One region of the Rhizobium indicum genome, then DNA from elsewhere that is predicted to be linked to it. Evidence: predicted binding sites of a transcription regulator. Region 1 holds the regulator's gene; each other region holds the start of a gene.
The links. The regulator LexA, encoded in region 1, represses DNA repair genes until DNA is damaged. The targets are predictions, from matches to a motif close to TGTTCNNNNTGTGTTCNG.

Region 2: FFM53_RS28860 (ImuA family protein) is a predicted target of LexA. The motif match lies at 3,840-3,857, and genes of this name have one in related genera.
Region 3: FFM53_RS32020 (ImuA family protein) is a predicted target of LexA. The motif match lies at 4,532-4,549, and genes of this name have one in related genera.

The regions. Positions count from the first base shown of each region.
Region 1 covers NZ_CP054021.1:483,319-489,544, reverse strand. Annotated here, with positions in the region: gene FFM53_RS02335 (ComEC/Rec2 family competence protein) at 1-1,917, shown strand, start outside; gene lexA (transcriptional repressor LexA) at 1,898-2,617, opposite strand; gene FFM53_RS02325 (VOC family protein) at 2,816-3,709, shown strand; gene kdsA (3-deoxy-8-phosphooctulonate synthase) at 3,706-4,551, shown strand; gene eno (phosphopyruvate hydratase) at 4,701-5,975, shown strand; gene FFM53_RS02310 (FtsB family cell division protein) at 6,112-6,226, shown strand, end outside.
Region 2 covers NZ_CP054022.1:957,418-963,643, forward strand. Annotated here, with positions in the region: gene FFM53_RS28850 (error-prone DNA polymerase) at 1-1,605, opposite strand, end outside; gene FFM53_RS28855 (Y-family DNA polymerase) at 1,602-3,113, opposite strand; gene FFM53_RS28860 (ImuA family protein) at 3,034-3,792, opposite strand; gene FFM53_RS28865 (hypothetical protein) at 3,967-4,230, shown strand; gene dinB (DNA polymerase IV) at 4,234-5,325, shown strand; gene FFM53_RS36950 (hypothetical protein) at 5,763-5,921, opposite strand; gene FFM53_RS28880 (adenylate cyclase) at 6,070-6,226, shown strand, end outside.
Region 3 covers NZ_CP054024.1:38,701-44,926, forward strand. Annotated here, with positions in the region: gene FFM53_RS36655 (hypothetical protein) at 1-476, shown strand, start outside; gene FFM53_RS31995 (hypothetical protein) at 504-842, opposite strand; gene FFM53_RS32000 (hypothetical protein) at 841-1,470, shown strand; gene FFM53_RS32005 (ATP-binding cassette domain-containing protein) at 1,535-1,699, shown strand; partial or broken gene FFM53_RS36660 (hypothetical protein) at 1,817-2,131, shown strand; partial or broken gene FFM53_RS32010 (SOS response-associated peptidase family protein) at 2,426-3,199, opposite strand; gene ligD (non-homologous end-joining DNA ligase) at 3,263-4,327, opposite strand; gene FFM53_RS32020 (ImuA family protein) at 4,609-5,361, shown strand; gene FFM53_RS32025 (Y-family DNA polymerase) at 5,282-6,226, shown strand, end outside.

The DNA of each region.
Region 1 (6,226 bases):
CTTGCGGTCACCGGCACTAAGGCACCGGAGCTGAAGCGGCGGCCGGAACGCATCACCGCCATCGCCCGCGGCGCGGACGCGGCCTTCGAGATCGGCGATATCATTACCGGCAGGGCGCGGCTGACGCCGCCGGCAGGTCCGGCACTTCCCGAACTCAACGACTTCTCCTTCGGTGCCTATTTCGATGGCATCGGCGCCAACGGCTTCTTCTACGGTGCACCGACGAAGGTCGATGCGCAGGCTGGTCCCCAGGCTGCCAGATCGACGGCTGAAACGCTGCTCGAAGGGCTCTACCGGCTGCGCAGCGGCATTGGTGACCGCATAAGGTCGATCCTGCCCGGCGACACCGGCGCTTTCGCCGCTGCTCTGGTGACGGACGAGCGGCGTGCCATCTCGAATGAAACGACGGAGGCGCTGCGCCAGTCCGGCCTGGCTCATATCATCGCCATCTCCGGTCTCAACATGGCGCTGTCGGCCGGCATCTTTTTCGTCGGCTTCCGGATGCTGCTCAGCCTCTTTCCCGGCATTGCTGAGGCCTACCCGACGAAGAAGATCGCTGCCGCCGGCGCGCTCATCGCTGTCACCGCCTATTTCCTGATTTCGGGCTTTGCGGTCTCTGCCGAACGCGCTTTCATCATGATGGCCATCATGTTGGTTGCCGTCTTCTTCGACCGGCCGTCGATCAGCCTGCGCAATGTCGCTCTCTCCGCGCTCGTCATCGTCGTCATTTCGCCGTCCGAGGTTTTGGGTCCGAGCTTCCAGATGTCTTTTGCAGCGACATTGGCGCTGGTCTCGGGCTATCAGCTGTGGAAGGACCGGCGCGTCCGCGAAAACGCCTTCCTGAAGCTGCCGATCATCAGGCCATTCGTTACGGTTGCGGGCTTCTTCGGCGGCATCTTCCTGACCTCGCTGATCGGCGGTTTTTCCACCGCGCTGTTTTCGATCGAGCATTTTCATCGCCTGACCGCCTACGGCCTGCCGGCAAACCTCGCGACAATGCCGATCATCTCCTTCATCATCATGCCGGCCGGCCTGCTGGCGATGCTGCTCATGCCTTTCGGCCTGGACGTTTTGCCTTGGAAGGTGGTGGGATTCGGCCTCGATCTGGTGATCGCGGTCGCAAAGACGGTGTCCGGCTGGGATGGCAATATAGACGTCGGCCGCTTGCCCGCCTGGTATTTCGCCGTCGCCGTGGCAGGCTTTCTGCTGCTGACGCTGCTCCGCACCCGATTGCGCCATGTCGGCACATCGATCATCGCGGTCGCAACGCTCATCCTGCTGCTTCTGCCGGGTCCCCGTCCGCCGGATTTGGTGATTTCGGAGGATGGCAGTCTCGTCGCAATCGTCGAGGCGGCGGCCATGGCGTCCAACCGTGAAAGACCGCCGGATTTCATCTTCGACCAGTGGCAGAGAGCGCTGGTCCTGCCGAGGCATGATCCGCCGAAGATGCTGGATGGTCCTGCTATCCCGCCTGAGGGAGAAGACCGCCGCGTCAGGCTTTCCCGCGATCAGCAGAACGAAGCAAGGACCGCGATGCGGGCGGCCACAGCGGGCGGAGACGCAAACCGCTTTTCCTGCGTCAAGAAGGCCTGGTGCACATCAAGGCTCGCCAATGGTCAGGTGGTAACCGTCATCGACAATGCCGCCTATCTCGGTCCGGCATGCGACGCGGCCGATATCGTCGTGACCTCGGTCCGCCTTCGCTTCAACAGCTGCCGCTCGGGTGCGACGCTCTTCACCGGTGAGACGCTGCGCAGGACCGGATCCATCGAGTTGCGCTTCACGGACGCCGGCCTGGAGGTCGCAACCGCATTCGATGCATTGTCGCGGCCATGGATGCGCCATCGCGCCTATGACTGGCGCAGCAACAGCTTTACCGAATCGGGCCTAGCCAATGTCAGTGATAGCGGCGAATGAGACCGACGAGTTTACCCTGAACCTTGACACGGTCCGGCCCGAAAATCCGGGTCTCGTAAGCCGGGTTGGCGGCCTCCAGCGCGATCGAGGCGCCCTTGCGGCGGAAGCGCTTGAGTGTCGCTTCTTCGTCGTCGACGAGAGCAACGACGATGTCGCCAGGACTTGCGGTGCTGCCGTTGCGAATGATCACGGTGTCGCCGTCGAAGATGCCTGCGTCGATCATCGAATCGCCCTTGACCTCCAGCGCATAATGTTCACCGGAGCCGAGCATGTCGGCCGGAACGACGATGTCGTGGGTATTGTTCTGGATCGCCGAGATCGGCACACCGGCAGCGATTCGGCCCATGACCGGCACGGAGACCGAGTTGCCGTTGTCGGCGACGGGCTTTGCGGGAGCAGGGGCGGTGACCGGCTGAGGTTTGCCGAGGCTGCCCTCGATGACGCTCGGCGAAAAGCCGCGCCGGGGCTGAATGCTGGGGCTGTAGGCCTCCGGAAGCTTGATGACCTCAAGCGCGCGGGCGCGGTTCGGTAGGCGGCGAATGAAGCCTCGCTCCTCCAGCGCCGTAATCAAGCGATGAATCCCGGACTTGGAGGCGAGGTCCAGGGCATCCTTCATTTCGTCGAAAGATGGCGGAACGCCGGATTCCTTCATGCGCTCATGAATGAAAAGGAGAAGCTCCTGTTGTTTGCGCGTGAGCATCGACGTTGTGACCTCGTGATTGAAACAAATCCAGAACAGACACTATATGTTCCATATGTGTTCCGCAAGTAGCTAAATTTCCGTAAAACTTGGCGCCAACTCGTTGAGATTTTTATTTTCATTCGCCGGATTGGCACACAAGTCTTGCCTTGGGCGGCACTCTCACACATCTCTGCCGTGTTAGGAGAGGGGGATATCATGAACGAGCACTCCGCCAAACCGCACCCGCTGGATCATGTCGTGCTGCCGGTCGTCAATATCGATCTGGCGCGCGAGAGGCTCGGCAAGCTCGGCTTCACCGTTGCCGCCGATGCGCGCCATCCCTTCGGAACGGAGAATGCCTGCGTCTTCTTTGCCGACAAGACCTATCTGGAGCCGCTCGGAATTGCGAGCGTCGAGGAGAGCGAGGCATCAGCGCGGCAAGGCAATGTCTTCACCGCCCGCAACCAGGCCTTTCGCTTCCGCTGTGGCGAGGAGGGGCTTTCGGGGCTGGCTTTCGGCAGCAAGGATGCCGGCATCGATCATCAGAATTTCGTCGGCAACGGATCGAGCGCCGGCGAGATGCTGCAGTTCACCCGGCCGATGACGATGCCGGACGGTTCCGAGACGATTGCCGGCTTCAAGCTGGCTTTCGCCGGCGACCTGCGCGCGCCTGATCTCCTGCTCTTCACCGTCGAGCGCGTCACGCTGCCGGCTGACCGCGCCGCGCTGGAGACGCATGCCAATGGCGTCACCGGCCTAATCGAGATCGCGCTTTGCACGCCGGAGCCGGCCGCCTTCGCTGCCTTCGTCAGCCTTGCCGTGGCGCAATCGGCAGTCGAGAAGACCGGGTTCGGCGTCAATATCGCAGCATCGAATGCGAAAATCAGCCTGATGACGCCGGAAGGGCTGGAGGCCTATTTCGACATCGCCGGCTCATCCGCAGATCGCGGCCTGCGCGGCCGGGCAATCCTCTTCACTGTCGCCGATCTTGCCGTGACAGAAGCGCATTTGGCTGCTAACGGGGTGACATACACGCGCAAGAACAATCGCATTCTGGTGAAGCGCGCGCCCGGGCAGGGCACGCTCTTCGCCTTCGAGGAAACACGATGAGCACTGATACGAATTCCGAAGTCAGGATCGGCGAAGGCCAAGGCCAGGTCACTTTTTCCAATACCGGCCGCCTGTCGCTGATTGCCGGTCCCTGCCAGATGGAGAGCCGCGACCACGCCTTCATGGTTGCCGGCACGCTGAAAGAGCTTTGCGGAAAGCTCGGCATCGGCCTCGTCTACAAGAGCTCCTTCGACAAGGCGAACCGGACCTCGCTTTCGGCCGAACGCGGTATCGGGATCGAAAAGGGCATGGAGGTCTTTGCCGACCTCAAGAAGGAATTCGGCTTTCCCGTCCTGACCGACGTTCATACCGCCGAGCAATGCGGGGAGGTGGCAAAGGTCGTCGATGTCCTGCAGATCCCGGCCTTCCTTTGCCGCCAGACCGACCTTCTTATCGCCGCCGCCAAGACCGGCCGCGTCGTCAATGTCAAGAAGGGCCAGTTCCTCGCTCCCTGGGATATGAAGAACGTCCTGAAGAAGCTCAATGCCAGCGGCAATCCGAACGTGCTGCTGTGCGAGCGCGGCGCCTCATTCGGCTACAATACGCTGATTTCCGACATGCGTTCGTTGCCGATCATGGCGGCGATGGGCGCGCCCGTTATCTTCGATGCGACCCATTCCGTGGCGCAGCCGGGCGGCCAGGGCGAATCCTCCGGCGGTCAGCGGGAATTCGTGGAAACCCTGGCGCGCGCCGCTGTGGCTGCCGGTATTGCTGGTGTCTTCGTCGAAACCCATCAGGACCCCGACAATGCCCCTTCCGACGGCCCGAACATGGTCTATCTCAAGGACATGCCGCGGCTTCTCGAAAAGCTGCTTGCCTTCGATGCGGTCGCCAAGGCCTAAGGTTCAGCTTGACGTTCAACAGTCTGACATGATCGTGCTATAGGCCACATCCGAACGCTGGTCCGAAGGCTATTGCAGCATTGTAATTTGCACGCCTTCGACTAAGACAGGTTTCGAACCATTTATCACCCACCGAGCAGGAAGAACCCATGACTGCAATCACCGATATCATCGCCCGCGAGATTCTCGATAGCCGTGGCAACCCCACCGTCGAAGTCGATGTCTATCTCGAAGATGGCAGCATGGGCCGCGCGGCCGTTCCCTCGGGCGCCTCGACGGGCGCGCATGAAGCGGTCGAACTGCGTGACGGCGGCAAGCGCTACCTCGGCAAGGGTGTCGAAAAGGCGGTCGAAGCCGCCAACACCGAGATCTTCGACGCGATCGGCGGCATCGACGCCGAAAACCAGATCCAGATCGACAACATCATGATCGAGCTGGACGGCACGCCGAACAAGTCGCGCCTCGGTGCCAACGCCATCCTCGGCGTATCGCTCGCCGTTGCCAAGGCTGCGGCCCAGGCGTCCGGCCTGCCGCTCTACCGTTATGTCGGTGGCGCTTCCGCCAGCCTTCTGCCGGTGCCGATGATGAACATCATCAATGGTGGTGCTCATGCCGACAACCCGATCGATTTCCAGGAATTCATGATTCTGCCGGTCGGCGCCGATTCGATCGCCGAAGCCGTGCGCATGGGTTCGGAAGTCTTCCATACGCTGCGCAAGGAACTTGCCGCGCAGGGCCATAACACCAATGTCGGCGACGAAGGCGGTTTCGCACCGGGCCTGAAGAGCGCGCCCGAGGCCCTCGACTTCATCATGAAGTCGATCGAGAAAGCCGGCTACAAGCCGGGCGACGACATGTGCCTCGGCCTCGACTGCGCCTCGACCGAATTCTTCAAGGACGGCAAATACGTTCTCGAAGGTGAAGGCCGCACGCTGGAATCGGGCGCCATGGCCGAATATCTGGCCGAGCTCGCCGCCAAGTATCCGATCATCTCGATCGAGGACGGCATGGCCGAAGACGACTGGGATGGCTGGAAGACGCTGACCGACCTGGCCGGCAAGAAGACTCAGCTCGTCGGCGACGATCTCTTCGTCACCAACTCTGCCCGTCTTCGCGACGGCATCCGCATGGGTGTCGCCAACTCGATCCTCGTCAAGGTCAACCAGATCGGCACGCTGACGGAGACGCTCGATGCCGTCAACACGGCGCACAAGGCGGCCTATACCGCCGTCATGTCCCATCGCTCCGGCGAGACCGAAGATTCGACCATCGCCGATCTCGCGGTCGCCACCAACTGCGGTCAGATCAAGACCGGCTCGCTGTCGCGTTCCGACCGTCTTGCCAAGTACAATCAGCTGATCCGCATCGAAGAGGGCCTCGGCCCGCAGGCCCAGTATGCCGGCCGCTCGATCATTCGCGGCTGATCGGATCTGATTTCCAATGGCTTGACCCGCGCCTCCCGGCGCGGGTTTTTTGTTGCCCGTTTTTTAGAGTCAACGAACGGTTAATCTCTGCGCGTTAGATTGAACGAATTGGTAATGCGTTCAAGAGCATGCGTGTATGTGGACAAAGCATCATAAGAAGAGAAAGATCGGTCGCTTCGTCATTCCGGCCATGACGGTCGCCTTCCTCTCCTATTTCGGTTATCATTGCATTCATGGCGATTACGGCCTGC
Region 2 (6,226 bases), on a different replicon from region 1:
TGCCTTCGACATGCAGGTGAGCATGCCCAAGGCCAATACATCGACCTTCATGAACTTCAGCGCCTCGACGTCGTCCTTATCCCATTCGATGATCTGCCGATCTTTCATGCTGGCAGGTTCGATTGGCACGAGATCGTCCAATCTGTCGTGGGTAAGGACGAAGCCGCCAGGATGCTGGCCGAGGTGACGCGGCGCGCCCATGAGCTGCTGAGCCAGCTTCAGCGTAAGTACGAGACGGCGGTCTTCAGGGTTGAGGTTCAGCTCGCGGACGTTCCGATCCGAAACCTCCTCCGACCATGACCACATTCCCGACGACAGGGCCTTGATCACGTCCTCGGGCAGTCCGAGCGCTTTGCCGACATCGCGGATTGCGCCCTTCGCCCGATACCGAGTAACCGTCGCGCAGAGAGCGGCCTTCTCGCGGGTGTAGGTCTTGTAGATCCACTGGATCACTTCCTCACGACGCTCATGTTCGAAGTCCACGTCGATATCTGGCGGCTCATCACGCTCCTGAGAAACGAAGCGCTCGAAGAGTAGATCGTTCGTCGACGGGTCGATGCTCGTTATGCCCAGGACATAGCAGACGGCGCTGTTGGCGGCCGATCCCCTACCCTGACACAGGATTCCTTGGGACCGTGCGAACTTGACGATACTGAAAACAGTCAAAAAGTACGGCGCGTACTTCATCTTCTGTACGAGATCGAGCTCGTGACGGATCGTCTTCAGTACATCGGTCGGCAGACCTTCCGGATACCGATGCGGCACGCACTCCCACACATACTGCTCCAAGGACTCCTGCGCCGACTTGCCGGGGACGATCGCCTCTTCTGGATACTGATAGGTGAGCTCTTCCAAGGAGAACCTGCAGCGATCGACGATCTCCACCGTGCGCCTGAGCGCTTCCGGATAGCGCGGGAACAGACGCGCCATCTCGTCGGGAGGCTTGAGATACCGGTCTGCATGGCGCTCGCGCTCGAACCCGACGGTGTCGATTGTGGTGTTGTGCCGGATGCAGGTCACAACGTCTTGTAGCTGCCGCCTGCCCGGCTCGTGGAATAACACGTCGTTCGTGACGACCGTCTTCACCCTGAACTTCGTCGCCATATTCGACAGGTCATGTAGCCGCAACTGATCGTTCGGGCGCCGTCGGAGACAGAGCGAGAGATATGCCCGGTCGCCGAATATCTCCGCCATCTTCCTGAGCTGGACCGCGCATCTCTCGTCGGGCAGATCCGGTAAAAGGATGCCAATCATGCCGTCGGAATACGCAACGACATCATCCAGGTGCAGAATGCAGTTGTTCTTGCCGCCTCGGGACTTACCCAGCGTGATGAGGCGTGTCAGCCGGGAGTAAGCGGCGCGGTCGGTGGGGTAGACGAGGATCGACATCCCGTCCTGCAAATCGAGGCGACAGCCGACGACAAGCCGGATCCCGGTCGACCGCGAGGCTTCCAGCGCCCGAACAATCCCTGCAAGCGAATTTCTGTCGACGATGCCGACGGCATCGATCCCCAGCATCTTGGCGGTCTCGAACAGCTCCTGCGCCGAACTCGCACCCCGCAGGAACGAAAAATGTGTCGTGACCTGCAGCTCCGCGTATCTCATGCGAAGACCCCGTGCACGAACCATTTATGGCTGCCTGTTTCCGTATCGACGCCATCGCCGGACCGGAAGATCCAGAGCCGCTCACCGCCCTCGTCCTCGATCACGAAATAGTCGCGGACCGCCGCCATCTCGGAGTTGCGTTCCCACCATTCCCCGAAAATCCGCTCTGGCCCATCGGCGTTCTTCACCTTCCGGCGCTTGCCCCGCCACATGATCCAGACGGGCGGATGGTCTGGCAGCAGCGCCATCACATCGACCTGGTCCGGCCGCGCCAGCAGGCGGACCGGGCGTCGCCAGTGATTGACCCACGAGGCCTCTACCGGATCGGATGCGGCACCGATCCTCCGGACGGAACGCTCGGGAACGTCGGAAGCAACGGGGGCGACGCGATAGACGCGTTGGCCACGGTTGCCGTAGATGTCGATTAGCGGCGTGAGGTCCACGACCTCGTCTTCGACCAGCAACGACGACTTCTGGGCTTCCTCCAGCGGCTCCGCCATGACCGCCACTAGCGTCATCTTCTCGATACCGAAGCCGGGTTCGATCTTCTCGGTTCTGTCTTTGAATAGCTTCGTCAGCCAGGCGACATCGCGCGCGGGTTTGGCGGTCCCGGCGCGGATGGCTTGCCGGGTGCCGTCGACCGTCTCGACAATAAGGTCGGCGCGACGGACGCCGAGACCCCTTCTCTGTAGCTCATCGACAAGCTGGACGACCAGCCGGGCGACATACTTGTTGATGGTCTCCGCGGCGCCGATGGGTTCAGCGAACGCCCTACTGACTTCGACAAGCTCGGCTGTTCGGATGGGATCGATAGGCTCCGGTGTGCGGCCGAACATTTGGTCGAGGCGGCGGCCGATTTCCGGCCCGAAGCGGAGCGTCAGCGGGGCACGTGGCGTATTGGCGAGTTCGCCGATGGTCTTGAAGCCGAGCGTCCGCAGATCACCGACGATCTTCTCCGGAAGGCGCAGAAGGGAGAGCGGCAGCTTCTCGACCGCCCGAACGGTCTCGCCTCTCGGAACGATAACGGTCTCGCGGCTGATCGCTCTGGCGCACGCGTTGGCGGCGCCCCATGTCTCGGCGATCGCAACCCGCGCCGTCAGGCCCTTAGCGCGGAAGCGGTTGGCGATGCTCGTCAACATGCGCTCCTCGCCGCCCTGCAAATGGTCCGCGCCTTCCGTGTCCATGACGATGCCGTCCGGCGCGTCGATGGCGACGATCGGCGAATACTGGCTCAACGCCCACATGGTAATGCGCTCGAGCGCTGCGGCATCGGCGGCGAGATCGGCGTCGATCATCCGGAGGCCCTGGAAGAGTGCCTGTGCCTTGGCGGCCGGCATGCCCAAATGGACACCAGCCTTCCTGGCTGCGGCGTCAGCGGCCGACACCCATCGCTTGGAACCGCTCTTCGAAATGACGGCGATCGCCTGCTCAACGGGAATAGCGGGATCGGCCCGCCTGATCCTGTCCGTCGGCAGATCGGGAAAAAATATCGATACGACCCTCGGCATCGCAGGCTCCTACTTCGAACTCGGCGCACTCACCCGCTTTCACCCTCATCAATTCCAGAAACCACCTCGCCCGCCCGACGCCCGGAACCGGCAGCTCCTCGCTTGGAATGACGCTCACCCTCCAGCGCGTGGTCGCGGCAGTCGGCTGGCCGAAGTCGCTAGCCTCGGTCTGCCGTCGCCACCGCCGCACCGCGAGCGCCATCGTGCCGGTCTTCTCGGCAGCAAGCTGCAGTCGCCGGGAGGCCGCCATCGGCAGGCGGACGATCTCGCCAATCACCGCGCCGAGACCGCCGTACGAGAGGCCCTCCTCCATGTTGGCAAGGACGTCCTCCTCCTTGTCGGACTCGACGAAGACGACCCGGTTCGGATGCAGACCCGCCTGCGCCAAGGCCGGGAAGAACAGGTCGGGACGTGTCAGGCACCAGACGACCTTGCCTTTGGTACGAGCCGCTATCCCGGCCACGAACGGGGCGGCGGCCGCCCCATCTACGGTGCCCGCCCCGCCGCCAGCACACTCGTGCAGCGCCCCATAGGCCAACCCACCGCCCGGAAGCCGATCGTCGATTTGTGCGAGGCCGAAAGGCAAAACGCCTCGCTTGCGCTGACTGGCGCTTTCCAGGTGCGCAATCTGCTCGCGCAGGCTGTCGAGGACGGCGTTTGAAGCGGCGGCTGAGTTCATGATCTCCCTTTGTCGGCAACCCGTTTTCAGCTTGAGCAACAGTAATATGTTCTGTATTTGTTCTTAAGGCGTAAATGAGTCAATGCGCATGTAACCCGCTGAAGTTGAGCACGGGTGCAAAGCAGAAAAATCGCCAGCGGATTCAATCGGATGGTAAGGAAGGAATATTTTCGGATGCGCCGAACGCGGCTTGTGGACGATGCGATGCCGACACTGAAAGATCACAAGGTGCCGGTGGTCGAACTCATCTGCCTCCTCTGCGATCGCCATAGTGCGCTTGAGCGGAAAACGTTGGTGAAAGCGTTTGGCGCAAGCGTCACCTTCGCGGAAATCCGCCGGCGCATGGCCATGGGCTGCGAGCGGATGCAGACGACCAAGGGTGACAAGTGTGGGGCATACTTCCCATGTTTGAGTCATGGTCTCGCTGATGGAAGCTAGATAATGACAGACGAAGACAACCGCGAACGGCCGCGCAAGATCGTGCATGTCGACATGGACGCCTTCTACGCATCGGTCGAGCAGCGCGACAATCCGGAGCTGCGAGGTGTGCCGGTTGCTGTCGGCAGTCCTGCTGCCCGCGGGGTCGTAGCGGCCGCCAGCTACGAGGCACGCAAATTCGGCGTCCATTCCGCCATGCCGTCGGTGACTGCGCAGCGGAAATGCCCCGATCTTGTCTTCGTCAAACCCCGCTTCGACGTCTACAAGGCCGTCTCGCTGCAGATCCGCGCCATCTTCGCCGAATACACGCCGATAATCGAGCCATTGTCGCACGACGAGGCATATCTCGACGTCACTGAAAATCTCAAAGGCATGGAGATCGCCACTGAGATCGCCGCCGAAATCCGCGCCAGGATCAAGGCAGCGACAGGACTGACCGCATCCGCCGGCATTTCGTACAACAAGTTCCTCGCCAAGATGGCATCCGACCAGAACAAGCCGGACGGCCAGTTCGTCATCACGCCGAAGAACGGTCCAGCCTTCGTCGAGCGCCTGCCCATTAAGAAGTTTCACGGCGTCGGGCCGGCGACGGCCGAGAAGATGTATCGGCTCGGGATCGAGACCGGAGCGGACCTCAAGGAGAGAACGCTCGACTTTCTCGTCGAACATTTCGCAAAGTCGGGGCCGTATTTTTATGGCATCGCCCGCGGCATCGACAATCGCCAGGTCAGACCGGACCGGGTGCGGAAGTCCGTCGGTGCGGAAGACACTTTCTCTGCGGACATCCATTCTTATGGACCCGCGCGCGAAGGGCTTCAGACGCTGATCGAAAAGGTATGGGGCTATTGCGAGGCCAATGAAATCGGTGCCAAGACGGTGACGCTCAAGGTCAAATATGCCGACTTCAGCCAGATCACCCGCAGCAAAACCGTTCCGGCACCTCTGTCCGCGATCACCGATCTTGAGGAGGTGGTCGACCTGCTCCTCGCGCCAATTTTCCCGCCGCGAAAAGGCATACGTCTGCTCGGCGTGTCGCTGTCTTCGCTGGAACGGAGGAGGCTTGAAACGACGCCGCAGTTGCGGCTGGCGCTTTAGACGCCGAGGAATGGCTGGAAGGGATCCCCACGGGACAGTGTGAGAAACGAACACTCCAGCTTTATGGAAGCCATCGAACCAAAGTTCCCCATCGCCTGGTAAGGCACATAACTGCACGGTATTGCGGGCATAGACAGTGGCATCGAACGTGTCGGGCTTCTGCTGCGCTATGACTGCACCTTCTTCCACCCTGCCAAGCTGGGCGAGACAGGCCGCCTGGTTCAACCTGAAAAAATATGGCGGATTGCTGAGGGTTCCCGATGCTGCCAGGGCAGCGCCAAGTAGTAGCAATCACCTGCGACAGCGAACTACACAGATGTAACCTACACCTTGCAAATCAGCGTTTCGGGAAAGGCACCACCGCTGCAAGGTCGAGGGCCGCATTGATTTCCGTCGCCAGTTCCTCGACGAGTTCGGTGTATTCGACGCTGCGGCTGTCACGACGCGGATCGGGAGAAGACTGCCATTTCCTGTACTCGGCTTCTGGCGTAATCGGCGCAAATGTCCCTGAAGCTTTGGTTGCGGGCCAGCAGCTCGTCGATCGCCTGAGTGCGGTCAGGAAAGCGGTTTTTGACAGCAGTCCCGTTGTCAGCCATCAGCTTGTTTTCCTCCTTGTATGCTTACACAATAACACTACTGCAACGCCTGCCTAACAGGACATTACCTTGGATAGGCCGGGATAGGGGAGTGTGTTACTGTAACATACGGGGAATAGGCGGGTGACTCTGGGGAGAGGAGCGGGCCGTGCTGACAACAACAGACGTCAAAGACCACAAGCTGCCCTGCGAGGAGGAGATTCGCGCCCAACTGCACCGCATCATCAACAGTACCGAGTTTCCGAACGTCGGCCGCGGAGCCGCCTTTCTCAGCTTCATCGTGGAAGAGACGCTGGCCGGGCGTG
Region 3 (6,226 bases), on a different replicon from region 1:
GCCAAATGCGACGTTTCGCGATCGAACTCGACAAGGTGCGCTTCCGGGCCCAGCCTGGCGCGCAGGCTTTTGGCCGCTCTGGAAGGCAAATGGCGGTCGTCCGACGGCCTGTTGTTGTGGACCCCGGCGAAGTCGTCGATGTCGATGGCAGCACAACCGGTTCGGACGCACGAACTTGTACGTGCGGTTGGCCATATGGGCTGCTGCTGCCCCGTGGCTCCGCCGAAGGCATGTCCTTCACGCTGTTCGCCATGGCCACCGATAACGAGCTCGACAGGGTCGGCAGCCAGAAGAAATGCGGCTCGATGAGCTTCTGCGGAGTTGGTGACGAGTATCCAGACGCCCGGCCAATGGGCTACCCTTTCGATCGCCCCTTCGAAAAGCCACTCGCCGACATTGTCCACGAAAATTCCAACATGATGCTCCTGCCGCTGAAGATTAGGTGGACGAATCCTCCTCCTCTTGTTGGGTGGTGAGTTGGCACAGATGGCCTCAACGGCTGGTTACTCAAACTTGTGGAGGATGCGATGCAGCAAAACCAAACTGATCCCGACGTTCTGAAATCCGGGGAGGCAACAACGCTTGGGACCGGCGTTTTTGCAGTGCCCGATCCCGCAAGCAAAGAGTTCGGAGCAGTTCGAAAGGAGATGGTCGATGACATCACCTATGAAGACTGCGTCAAGCGCGGACATTTCGTGCGCGCATTCAAATGGATCCCTCGCACCGAAGGCCAACAGGATCAAACGATGCTCAAGAACGCGTGTGCGGTAGCGGGCCTTCGCTGCGTTGATCGCTGCGTGCCAATAAATTGCCTCTGTGTTGATGGCGTTTGCCGCTGACATGGCGCGCTTCCTCACGATCGTACTTTGTGTTTTGCTTATCGGCTTCACGGCGATGGCGGCTACCGTATGGGCTCTTGGTTCGTACGGGGTGTTGGCGCTGGACAGTGATACGAACCGCCTTGAACTCCTGAAACTTGTGCCTACGACTCTCGCCTTTTTGGCGAGTCTCACGGCTGCTGCTGTCTCAGTCCTCGTGGCTGGGAAGCAGCAAGCATCAGCACGTAGTCTCGAAGAATTTAAAGCGAACCTCGCCCTCTCAGGACGTAATGTCGAACGGGAGTACGGACTGATCGACCAGGCGAAGCTCGCGGCCTCCGTTTATGTGAATAAGTTGCGCCAACTTGAGGATGGATTGTTTGACGCAACAAGCGTTCGCGATGCAGAAAATGGTGTCATGACCCTTGGAAATATCCTGCCGCGCGACGTGTCGTACCTGGCTGTCTGGTATCGATTTGCTCAGCAGGGATTCTGTATTGCGGACGTCGCAAAACGACGCAAAACGAAGACGGATCGTCAGGAACTCTGGAGGGAAGAAGGTCCAATTTTGGGCGACCTCTTTGAAAAGGTAACGCAAGCTTTGGATCAGGAACGCGCGATTTTGGGAACCTCGGTACCCATCGCTTCGTAGTTTGGAAGGTGTGTGCAGGTTGTCGGCGAAGTCTTGGACACACTTCGCATTGTCGCAAGAACGGATGACCATGATCGTCTTCACGCACAAGATGCGGTTCGCCCGTGAATTCTCGGATCGGATCGCTTTCTTCTACAATGGGCAGACCCACGAAATCGGAAAACCCGACCAGATCTTTGACGCCCCAATCAAACAGGAGACGGCGGACTTCGTACGATCGGAGTTGTAGTATGTTAATTATGGCCTCTTACAGCGTGGCGTTTTGCGGCGATGCTCTGCAGGGTTACGTGGGCGAATGGCCCGCCTCGATGTGGGTCGTTTTTTAATTGGGCAGACGCCTGGCACCATGACCGCCGGCGGCAAGAGACCTCCATCTGTCTAGGCGACGTTCGAGGTTGCGCTAGCGAAACTGCCGGACGGCTATGTTGACGGACATTTTGGTAATCGATCATGGGGCGTGACCGTGAAGCGGTCGGAGGATGGCAAACGGGCTTGGCTCTATGGCGAGGAGCTTGGCAGAGCCAATATCGTCAGCTTCAACCTGTATCGACTGTCTGGACCTGGGCCGATACTGAAGCCGTGCGAAATGTCCTCCGCAAAGGTGATCGAATTCGTTCTCGGTTTCGAGCCCGGCACAGTGAAAGCCGCGTCTCGCCCATAATGGTCGAAAAATGAGCGCAGGATCTATATTGCATTGCAGCAAGTGCATGGCTGCACTGCGGTCTGAGCGCTGGCGGTCGGGGCAGCCTCTGGTATTTTGAGATTAACGAAGCGATGCACCTCCTCCCGCAGAGCTTCGTGTTTCAGGCGACCCACTCCTCCTCCCAGGGGCGCCTGACGGAACACCGGCACTCCTCCTCCCAGCCGTTGTTCAATTTATTGGAAAAGCCTGCCGCACCTCCTCCCGCGGCAGGCTTTTTCGTTTTCCGATACGTTCAAGCTCTGAGTTCGGGCGTCAAAGCAGACTGCTTTGGTCCACCAGCTCTCCGGATTTCGAGACAATCGTGGATCCGTACGGTTCGCGGGACGAGATGATCAGCGCGTCATTCGGTAGTGGACGGGCCAGTTCCTTTGCCTCTTCCCAGGGCGCCCGCATCCAGGTGTCAGTCTCTTCCTTCGTCAGCAACAGGACCGGCATGGCCTTTCCATGGATCGGCTTCACCAGTTCGTTGGGATCCGTGGTCAAAAACCCATAGAGATCGTCGGTGGTCAGCCCGTCCCTGATCTTTCGGACACTCTGCCATTGCGGCACATGGATGCCGGCAAAGAACATCAGCGACTACTCCTCATTGCGGGCGAACCACGCATTCGGCACGTTGCCGCCTTGCTGCTGGCTGGCCGGATCCGGCTCAGCAAAACTGGTGACCGCGACGAGGCACCTGTTTTCGACGCCAAACCATCGTTTCCAGTGCGGAAAACTGAGCTTGCGCACGTTGGTCGTACCGCGGTCGGCTTCCATGCGGATCAGTTCTTCGAGATCGAATGGCTTGCCTTTCGCCGCAAGTTTCTCGGCCTTGATTTTGGCCGCCTTCTCAAGGGCGAAGCGCGGCGAGGGTACGCCCCAACGCGCATGGACCAGTTGCTTCTTTCCGTCGGCGGTGTTGCGGACGATCGGCCCCATCTGGTCGGGGTTCATCTGGTAGGCTGGCATCAGATTGATCAGGCTTTCAGCATCCTGCGCCCACTTCGCGACCCAGTCCTTGTCTTCCATGCGATACAGATTGCACATAGCAGGCCATCTACTCCGCTTGAGCTCGAATGGACGACAATCTAGCGGACGGCGCTGATTTCGCTAGTCGAGCCGGAAGACGTCGGCATTGTCCTGGCGTTCTCGCAGGCCCTTGTAGGACGGATGACGGAGTTTCCCGTCAGTCGACCAGGCGCGAAACTCGATCTCGGCGATCAGTGTCGGTTCGACCCAGACAATATCGGCGCTTCCGGAATAGGGCAGGGGCGGTTGCTTTCGCTTCCATCGCAGCGTGTCCAGCATCTTCCGCAATCTGATGATCTCGGCTTGCCTGAATCCCGTGCCGACGCTTCCGACGTGGATGAGCTCATCACCACGATACGCAGCGAGCACCAAAGAGCCGAAGCCGGCCGTGGACGCTGCCGACCTCTCATAACCGACGATGAAGAAGGCCTCGCTCTGGATGCATTTGACTTTCACCCAGTCCCCGGTCCGGCCGGAACGATAGGGCCGATCGAGGTGCTTGCCGACGATGCCCTCCAGGCCGAGGCGGCAGACATGCTCAAGCAGGACAGCTGGTTCGCCATCGAGTGTTTCCGATAGTCTGATGGCGCCGACCTGGTCATTCGTTGGGCCGTTCAACGTGTCCTCGAGAAGGTGTCGGCGGGACCGGTATTCGACACCGCGCAGATCGTGGCCATCAAGGTAGATAAGATCGAAAGCGTAAAGGACGGCGTCGGAGGCGCGGTTGCCAGCTTGTTTGCCGGATGCGCCCAGCGATTGCTGCAGCAGCCCGAAATCCGGCCGGCCCTCGTCGTCGAGCACGACGGCTTCGCCGTCGATGATCATCGTCGCCGGCCCGAGCGCTCGGGCGGCCTGCTCTATCGCTGGAAACCGGTGCGTCCAGTCATGGCCGCCGCGGGTGAGGATCCGGATGCCTTGGGGCTCGATATGAACGGCAAGGCGATAGCCATCCCATTTCAGCTCCCAGCTCCACTCGCTTCCCTTTGGGGGACGGGACTTCAATTGCGCCAGCGCAGGCTCGACGCGCTCGGGCATGGGATCGAAAGGGAGCTGTGGCTGGGCTGGATTTCGCTTGCCTCGCGGCCGGGAACGGATCGGGGCCTCGGTGTCACGAAGGAGGGGTTTTGATCTCGGAGGCTTCGGCATCCCGACAGTTCAGCAGAAAAATCTTAAAGACACTGTGACGATACCAACTTGTCCCCGCAATTCACACAAAGGGATTAGCGCTCGCAAACGCTCCGAAAAAATTCTGCAGGCTGCTATTGGGCTGATTCCCATGGATATTCCGCGGATTTCTAATGTTCAGGATAATATTCCCATCCCTCCGGTTGCTTGACTCTTTTGCTGCTCGGGAACAGAAAGAGAACATCTGCATTTGTCTGACATGATGTCGGCCGCCAACACGACCTTGAAGGGAGCCGTGAACGATGACTGCTGCCCGTGAAAGGGTGATTTCCGATTTGCGCGAGCGCATTGCATCGCTGGAAGGCGTATCAGCAAGGAAAGCCGGCTGTCTGTCCTTTGGGGTGGCGGAAATCGATGCAGTGCTCCCGGGAGGTGGTCTGGCCTATGGCGCCCTACACGAATTTGCAGGCGGCGGATCGGGCACGGTGGACGGGGCGGCGGCGGCGCTCTGTGCCGCAGGCATTGCGGCCCGCACCAAAGGCCCGATCGTCTGGTGCCTGACGCGCCCCGATCTGTTTTTTCCTGCGCTCGCCCACGTCGGCCTCCATGCCGATCGGGTGATCTTTGTCGAGTCCGACAAGGAGGAAGACGTCCTGGCAAACATGGAGGAGGGGCTGTCCTTTGGTGGGCTCGGCGCCGTCGTCGGTGAACTCGTTCGGCTGCCGATGGTCGGATCGCGCCGGCTGCAGCTTGCGGCTGAGCGGACGGGCACGATGGCGCTTGCCGTGCGACGTTGGCGGCGGCAGACGGAGGCCAATGACTTTGGGCAGCCGACGGCGTCGACCACGCGGTGGCGGGTGAGCGTCATGCCGTCGGAGGAATTGCCAGTGCCGGGCGTTGGGAGGGCCCAATGGTTGCTGGAGTTGATGCGCGTGAAAGCGGGTGAATGTGCTGAGTTTCTCGTGAGGGCGTGCGATGACAAGGGTTGTCTCGATCTATCTTCCGGATCTGCCGACGGATCGCATTCGTCGCGCCGATCCCGGCATACCGCCTGAACAGGCGATCGCGGTGATCGCCAGGAGCGGCTCGAAGCGTTGGGTGTCGGCCGCCGACGCCGCCGCCCGAAAAGTCGGCGTGCACGTCGGCATGCCGGCGGCCAAAGCGCAGGCGTTGTTCCGCGGCCTGATGCTGGTCGATGCGGATCCTGCGAAGGATGCCGCAGCACTCGAACGCATTACCCTGTGGGCGCTGACGCTCTATTCCCCCATCGTCGCAGTCGATGGGATCGACGGCATCGTCATGGACACCGAGGGTGCAGATCACCTGCAAGGCGGCGAGCTCGCCATGGTGACCAAGATCGCCAATCAGTTCCTGGCCAAGAAGCTCACCCCCCGTGTCGCGATCGCCGACACCTGGGGTGCAGCTCACGCCTGCGCCCGCGCCATCAGTCGCGAAACGGTCATCGTGCCGGTTGGTGAGACCGTCCCCGCCGTCGAAAGACTGCCGATATCGTTGCTGCGCCTTTCCGGGAAAGTCGTCAGCGATCTGCGCACGCTTGGCTTCCAGACCATCGGCGAATTGGCCAACACGCCGCGTGCGCCGCTGACGCTTCGTTTCGGTCCGGAAATCGGCCGGCGGCTCGATCAGATGTTCGGCCGCGTCTCCGAACCCATCAATCCGATCCGCACCGCCGAGCTGATCGAGGTCAGCCGCGCCTTTGCCGAACCGATCGGTGCTGCCGAAACGATTGACAAATATGTCGGCCGGCTGGTCGTGCAACTGATCGAGGAGCTGCAAAGGCGCGGCCTTGGTGTTCGGCGCGCCGACCTGATCGTCGAAAAGGTTGACGGTACGCGGCAGGCAATCCGCGCCGGTACGGTGAAGCCGGTGCGCGATGTCGCCTGGCTGACGAAGCTGTTT